Regions from separate parts of the Pseudoduganella rhizocola genome, predicted to be linked through region 1. Evidence: riboswitches for the same ligand, from Rfam matches in the RefSeq annotation. Region 1 holds a riboswitch; the other holds the start of a gene.
What was found. Region 1 has a riboswitch for thiamine pyrophosphate ahead of thiC (phosphomethylpyrimidine synthase ThiC). Riboswitches for the same ligand answer to the same signal wherever they lie in the genome.

Region 1 (3,718 bases):
CCGCGGTAGGCGGCCGGCGCGTCGTCGGTGATCTTCGCGTCCAGCGTGAGGATGGACGGCATCGGCAGCTGGTGGCGCTGGCCCACGGCATAGTCGTTGAAGTCATGCGCCGGCGTGATCTTCACGCAGCCGGTGCCGAAGGCCTTGTCCACATAGGAGTCGGCGATGACCGGGATTTCGCGGTCGCACAGCGGCAGCTTGAGCATCTTGCCCACCAGCGCCGTATAGCGCTCGTCGGTCGGGTCCACCGCCACGGCCACGTCGCCCAGCATGGTTTCAGGACGGGTGGTGGCCACGGTCAGCGAGCCGCTGCCGTCGGCCAGCGGGTACTTGATGTACCACATGGAGCCGTCTTCTTCTTCCGACACCACTTCCAGGTCGGAAACGGCGGTGCCCAGCACCGGATCCCAGTTCACCAGGCGCTTGCCGCGGTAGATCAGGCCCTGTTCGAACAGGCGCACGAAGACTTCGGACACCACTTTCGAGCGCGGCTCGTCCATGGTGAAGTATTCGCGGTCCCAGTCCGGCGAGGTGCCGAGGCGGCGCATCTGGCCGGTGATGGTGGAGCCGGATTTCTCCTTCCACTCCCACACTTTCTCGATGAACTTCTCGCGGCCCAGGTCATGGCGCGAAATCTTCTGTGCGTCGAGCTGGCGCTCCACCACGATCTGGGTGGCGATGCCGGCGTGGTCGGTGCCGGGAATCCACGCCGTGTTATGGCCCAGCATGCGGTGGTAGCGCGTCAGGCCGTCCATGATGGTCTGGTTGAACGCGTGGCCCATGTGCAGCGTGCCGGTCACGTTCGGCGGCGGCAGCTGGATGCTGAAGGATGGCTTCGAGAGGTCCATCGACGCGGCGTAGTAACCGCGCTTCTCCCACTCGCTGCGCCAGAACTGTTCAATGTCGGCAGGCTCGAAAGACTTGGCTAATTCCATGATAGGGCGTGAATTTTTGGCGAAAACATCCATTATAAGGGAGCGGGGGTCTTATTCCCTTAAATGGTAAGCTCCTGCCTCATGTTTAAATGATAAGGAGTTGGAGAATGAAGTGGATACTTGCTGCCGCCCTGGCACTGTCGCTGAATGTGCAGGCCGCCCCTGCGGCGCCGGACAATGCCCACCTGCAGGCGGTGCAGGGCCTGCTGGAAGCCATGCAGGCCGAAAAACTGGTGCGCATGAAGGCCGGCATGGCCCGCTACGCAAACGACGCGCAGCGCCAGGCGGTCAACGCAAAGGTTGACAAGATTGCACCGCAAACCATCTACTCGCGCCTGGCGGTGCCGGTGTCGCAGCTGGTGACAGCGGAAACGGCCACCGAAATGGCACGCTACTATCGCACGCCTGCCGGCCAGAAGGCGGTATATGCCATGTATAACTCCCGCGCCAGCCTGGTCGACACCAAGCCGCAGTACACGGCAGCGGAGAATGCCGACATGAAGCGCCCGGCCTTCGTGAAGGCCCAGAAAGCCTTCAGCGAAGCCGAGCCGCTCATCGGCCGCCAGGCCTTCCTGCTGGTACAGAAGATCGCCAACGAGAAGTAAGCAGGGCTATTTGCCGCCCTTGCGTCCGCGCCGCGGCCCTTCACAATTGGCGCCCCAGGCCTGGAATTCATTGCGCGACTTGCGCGTGGTGATGCGCACGGAGCCGCCCTGGGAGCTGTCGAAGACCAGGATGTTCTGGCCGTCCTTCGCGCGGTCCAGCCCCGTCAGGCGGAAGCCGTTGTTGCGCAGCGGCGCGCAGCTGGTATTGCCTGCCATGAGCAGGCGCGCATTGCCGAGCAGTTCGGGGTATTGCTGCAGCAGGCGCAGGGCGTCCATATCGGCCACAGGCGCCAGCAGGCGCACCGCATCATCAGGCACCTGGCCGCATTGTGGCGTGTGGTGGATCCAGATCACCTGCTGCGGCTCGCCGCGCGGACGCCAGCGCTGCTCCGGCCGACCGTGCGGCGTGTAGTCGAAGGTTTCGCGCGGCGCGCGGCACAGCGGCAGCACGGCGCGCTGTCCCTTGCCGTCGACCGTGGCGCTGAGCTGGCGCTTGCCCGTGCCTGCGCCGGTGCTGAAAGCCGGCTGCGGCATGCGCACTTCGGGATGCAGGCCGCGGTAGAAGCGGTAGAAGGAATCGGTTTCGGCCTCGCTCAGCTGCGCGCCGGCGCGAGGGGCGAGAGCCAGCAGCGCCGACAGCGCCGCAATACGCAGGACAGTGACATTCATGTGGCGATTATAGATCAGCGCCGCAGCCACACGCGCTCACTTGATGGGGTTATAATTCACGCGCCACCGCAAGGTGGCAACGCTAGGGGTCCTGCACGGCGCGAGCCGTGTGGGTGAGAAATACCCTCCGAACCTGATCTGGGTAATGCCAGCGAAGGGAAGCTTGTGGAAACGCCGCGCCTTCACGCCTGCCGTGCTGCGCGTGCGTCGCCTGAACTCCTTTGCTGGCTCCTGAGCCTTCAAAGGAGCCAAATGAACGCCAATCCATCCTTCCTCGCCGCCACGGCCGAGGTCGACAGCGCCGCGATAGCGCCGCTGCCGAATTCCCGAAAAATTCATGTGCAGGGCAGCAGGCCCGATCTGCGCGTGCCCATGCGCGAGATCAGCCAGTCCGATACCTCGGCCTCCTTCGGCCACGAGGTCAATCCGCCGGTGACGGTGTATGACACCTCGGGGCCGTATACCGATCCCGAGGCGCGCATCGATATCCGTTCCGGCCTCGCGCCGCTGCGCGCGGCATGGATCGCGGAGCGCGGCGACACCGGGGAGCTGCCGGGGCCGACCTCGGACTTCGGCCAGGCGCGCCTGGCCGATCCCGCGCTGGCCGCATTGCGCTTCGAGCTGGCGCGCAAGCCGCGCCGCGCCCGCGCCGGCGCCAATGTCACGCAGATGCACTATGCGCGGCAGGGCATCATCACGCCGGAAATGGAATTCGTGGCCATCCGCGAAAACCTGCGCCGCCGGGAATATGTGGCCTCGCTGAAGGCCAGCGGCCCGATGGGAGAGCGTATGGCGGCGATGCTGGAGCGCCAGCATCCGGGCCAGTCCTTCGGCGCCGCGATTCCGGCGGAAATCACGCCGGAATTCGTGCGTGAGGAAGTGGCGCGCGGCCGCGCCATCATTCCCGCCAATATCAACCACCCGGAATCGGAACCGATGATCATCGGCCGCAACTTCCTTGTGAAGGTGAACGCCAATATCGGCAATTCGGCGGTCACTTCATCCATCGGCGAGGAAGTGGAGAAAATGACCTGGGCCATCCGCTGGGGCGGCGACACGGTGATGGACCTCTCTACCGGCAAGCATATCCACGAAACGCGCGAATGGATCGTGCGGAACTCGCCGGTGCCGATCGGCACGGTGCCGATCTACCAGGCGCTGGAGAAGGTGAACGGCAAGGCCGAGGACCTCACGTGGGAAATCTTACGCGACACGTTGGTCGAACAGGCGGAGCAGGGCGTCGACTACTTCACCATCCATGCCGGCGTGCTGCTGCGCTACGTGCCGCTGACGGCGAAGCGCCTGACGGGCATCGTGTCGCGCGGCGGCTCCATCATGGCCAAGTGGTGCCTGGCGCACCACCGCGAGAATTTCCTGTACACGCATTTCGAGGAGATCTGCGAAATCATGAAGGCCTACGACGTGTCCTTCAGCCTGGGCGATGGCCTGCGTCCCGGTTCGATCTACGACGCGAACGACGAAGCCCAGCTGGGCGAGCTGCGCACGCTC
Region 2 (3,718 bases), on a different contig from region 1:
CAGCCAGAAGTTGGCATTCGTCGGCGCCACGTCCACCTCGTTGCGTTTCAGCTTCACATAGCGCGCGCCGGCATGCAGTTTCAGCTCGCTGCTCAAGCCGATGATGTCCTGCACGAATAGCGCGCGTTCGTGGTCGTTGCGGCGCTCGGATACCGGGCCGCTGCTCAGCCCAACCGGCGGCACCACCACAGGATGGTAGATATTGCTCACGCCCGCCCAGTCGTAGAGGTAGTCGCCCCAGTACTCATGGTTCTCGTAGTAGGAGAAGCCGCCGGTGAATTCGTGGCGCAGGGCGCCGGTGGCAAAGCGGCCCTGCAGCATGGCCTGTGCGGCGGCAGGCTTCTTCTTTTCGCCCAGGCTGCGGTAGTCATATACATCGTAGTCGCCGTTCGCGCAGAAGCCAGGGTACAGCTCCTGGGCGCTGCAGCCATAAGGGAAGGCCGTGTAGTCATCGCGCTTGAACAGATGGCGGTTGGCGCTCACGGTGGCCGACCACTCGGAGGAGAACTGGTACTGGAAGCGTGCACCGATATTGCTGCTCTCTGTCTTGACCGGGAAGCTCCAGGGCTGATTGTTCAGCATCGTATCGGCCGGCACGCCGGGCAGCGATACGCCGTTGATGAGCTGGAAGCCGGGCGCGGAGACCTGGGCCTTGTTCTGGTAATCGGCGTCGACCTGCAGCAGGGCCTGCGGCGAAATCTGCCAGTCGAAGGCGCCGGAGATGAAGTTGCGGTGGCCGTCCGCACCCTTGATGTAGGAGCGCAGGCGGTCTGCCGCCACATTGATGCGGTAGCCGAAACGGCGGTCCTCGAAACGGCCGCCGAAATCGGCCTCGCCGTGCAGCGTGCCGCGCTCGCTGACTTCGAACAGGGCGGAACGCTGGGTGCTGCTGGTGGGGCGCTTGGTCACGTAGTTGACGATGCCGCCCGGCGCCGCCACGCCGGCCTGCAGGCCCGACAGGCCTTTCAGCACTTCGATGGCCTCCTTGTTTTCCAGAGGAATCTGGGTGTCGGCGGAGATCGGCAGGCCGTCCTTGCGGTAGCTGTTGGCGTTATTCAGCTTGAAGCCGCGGATCGAGAACTGCTCGGCATAGCCGACGGCGTTGTAGGCGTCGCTGATGCTGGCGTCGTAGCGCGAGGCATCGGTGGTGGTGCGGATGTTCAGCTCCTGCATCTGCTCGCGCGTGATCACGCTGACAGAGGCAGGCGTCTGCAGCAGCGGGGCGTCGGAGAAGCCGGCTACGGAGGCGCGTTCGGCGGCGGTGCGGGTGGCGGTAATCACCACTTCCGCCATCTGCGCCTCATTGGCCTGCGCCACAGCGATGGAAGGGAAGGCTTGTGCGACGGCCAGTGCGGCGGCGCTTGCTGCGAATTTCGTCTTGGTCATGTTGTGCTCTTATGCTTCGGTCGAGCCAACGCGGGGAGAGCACTCAAAGGAGGGAGGATGCAACTTTGCGCTTTCCTTCGCTGGCATTATCCAGATCAGGTACGGAGGGTATCTCTCACCCGGAACATCCAAGTCCCAGGACCCCTAGCGAGGCCGAAGCTTAACACATTTCGTGCGCCGCCTGTTCGCCGCCCTCGCTACACTTGAGAAATGCGCCCCGGCGGCGGACAATGTGCTCATCAGATTTCTACAGGAGACTGCCATGACGCAGGAACACGTCGTCGAGCCACGGGAGGCGCTGAACGCCCAGGTGCTCGACATGCACCGGGCCATAACTTCGCTGATCGGCAAGCTGGAGATGCTGGATACGCAGAATCAGCGTTTTGAAGCCTGCACCGACCCCGAACTCAAGCTGGTGATGGGGTACCAGCGCGACGCCACGCGCAAGCATGTGGCGATGCTGCTGGAATGGGTGCGCCGCCGCGATCCGAAACTGGACAAGGAAATGAAGGAAGCGCTGTTCAAGGCGGGACCGATCGCCGCCCAGTACCACTACGGAGACTGAGACTCCGCAACGGTACGGCGGCAAGGAAAGGATGTGAATGAAGTTGCTGCCGTACCGGGAAGGAAGCCTGTTTGCCGTGCCGCTGAGGAATGGCGGTTATGCCACCGGACTGGTTGCCCGCCTGTCCCCGCAAGGGAAGATCATGCTGGCCTACCTGTTCGGGCCGAAGTTCGAGAAATTGCCCACGCTGGAGCAGGTGCAGGGCCTGCGCGCGAGCGACGCGCTGAAGGCCATCCGCACCGGCGACATGGCGCTCGACAATGGCCGCTGGCCCATCCTCGGCGAGGCCGGGCACTTCGACCGCGCCGACTGGCCGGTGCCTGTCTTCATCCGCCGCGCCGATGCGCTGAAGCGGGCCTGGCGCGCCACCTATTCCGACGACCCGGCCAAGCCGGAAAAAGAAGTCTCCGTGCCCTACGAAACCGAGGGCCTGGAGCTGGATACCCTGTACGGCTACGGTTCCACCGAGCTGCTGCTGACCAAACTGCTGGAGTAAGCCATGTTCGAAGGCGGCTGTTTTTGTGGTGCGGTGCGCTACACAGCGCAGGGGCCGGCTTCGCACAGCACCTTATGCCATTGCAGCATGTGCCGCCGCATCGCGGGCGCGCCCTGCGTGGCCTGGTTCAGCGTGCCGCGCGCCGCGCTGAGCTTCACTGCGGGCCAGCCTGCCATCTTCCGTTCCAGTCCCGGCGCCGCGCGCGGCTTCTGCGCGCAGTGCGGCACCCAGCTGACCTTCGAGGACGAGCGCGATCCGGAGTGCGTGGACATCACCACGGCCAGCCTGGACGATCCGGAAGCGGCGCCGCCGGCCGACCATACCTATGTGCAGAGCCGCCTGCACTGGCTGCACCTGGCCGACGAGCTGCCGCGCTACCTGCGCACGCGTAGCGAAGGCGCGCGCGAGATTCCTTAGCCCGGCGGGGACGCGCAGGCCGCGGCGCGCGACAGCAGCAGCGCGCGTTCGCGTTCGTTCTGCGTCAGCCCTGCGGCGCGCTCGAATTCCGTGCGCGCTTCCCCCAGGCGTCCCAGCTGGAACAGCAGGTGGCCGCGCACACTGGGCAGCAGGTGGTAGTTGCGCAGCGCCGGTTCGTCGAGCAGGGTGTCGGCCAGTTCCAGGCCGGTAGCGGGATCGAAAGCCATGGACAGGGCGACCGCGCGATTCAGTTCGATCACGGGGGAGGGCGCCAGCTGCGCCAGCTCTTCGTACAGGGCCGCAATGCGGTTCCAGTCCGTCTCGTCGGCCTTGCGCGCGCGCGCGTGGCAGGCGGTAATGGCTGCCTGCAGCGCGTAAGGGCCCAGGCTGCGGCCCAGCTTTTCGGCGCGCTCCAGCGCCGCCAGGCCGCGGCGGATCAGCAGCTGGTCCCATTTGGCACGGTCCTGTTCCAGCAGCAGCACGGGCGCGCCCTGCGCATCGGTGCGGGCGCGCTGGCGCGAAGACTGGATCTCCATCAGCGCCACCAGGCCGTGCACTTCCGGCTCCTGCGGCACCAGCTCGGCCAGGATGCGGCCCAGGCGCAGGGCTTCCTCGCACAGGGCGGGGCGCATCCAGTCGGCGCCCGCGCTGGCCGAATAGCCTTCGTTGTAGATAAGGTAAACCACCTGCAGCACGGAGGACAGCCGCTCCACCAGTTCCGCGCCGCGCGGCACTTCAAACGGCACTTGCGCAGCGCTCAGCGTGCGTTTGGCGCGCACGATGCGCTGCGCCACCGTGGGCTCCGGCACCAGGAAGGCGCGCGCAATCTCGTCGGTGGTGAGGCCGCCCAGCAG

Region 2: it holds a riboswitch for thiamine pyrophosphate, as region 1 does, so the genes downstream of both, ACJRPG_RS13765 (TonB-dependent siderophore receptor) here and thiC (phosphomethylpyrimidine synthase ThiC) in region 1, are expected to answer to the same signal.

The regions. Positions count from the first base shown of each region.
Region 1 is NZ_JBJQIK030000014.1:3,374-7,091, reverse strand. It holds gene ACJRPG_RS22615 (valine--tRNA ligase) at 1-935, opposite strand, end outside; gene ACJRPG_RS22610 (hypothetical protein) at 1,043-1,540, shown strand; gene ACJRPG_RS22605 (hypothetical protein) at 1,547-2,209, opposite strand; TPP riboswitch at 2,284-2,386, shown strand; gene thiC (phosphomethylpyrimidine synthase ThiC) at 2,462-3,718, shown strand, end outside.
Region 2 is NZ_JBJQIK030000005.1:174,667-178,384, forward strand. It holds gene ACJRPG_RS13765 (TonB-dependent siderophore receptor) at 1-1,386, opposite strand, end outside; TPP riboswitch at 1,442-1,542, opposite strand; gene ACJRPG_RS13770 (ferritin family protein) at 1,649-1,951, shown strand; gene ACJRPG_RS13775 (Imm26 family immunity protein) at 1,989-2,447, shown strand; gene ACJRPG_RS13780 (GFA family protein) at 2,451-2,864, shown strand; gene ACJRPG_RS13785 (RNA polymerase sigma factor) at 2,861-3,718, opposite strand, start outside.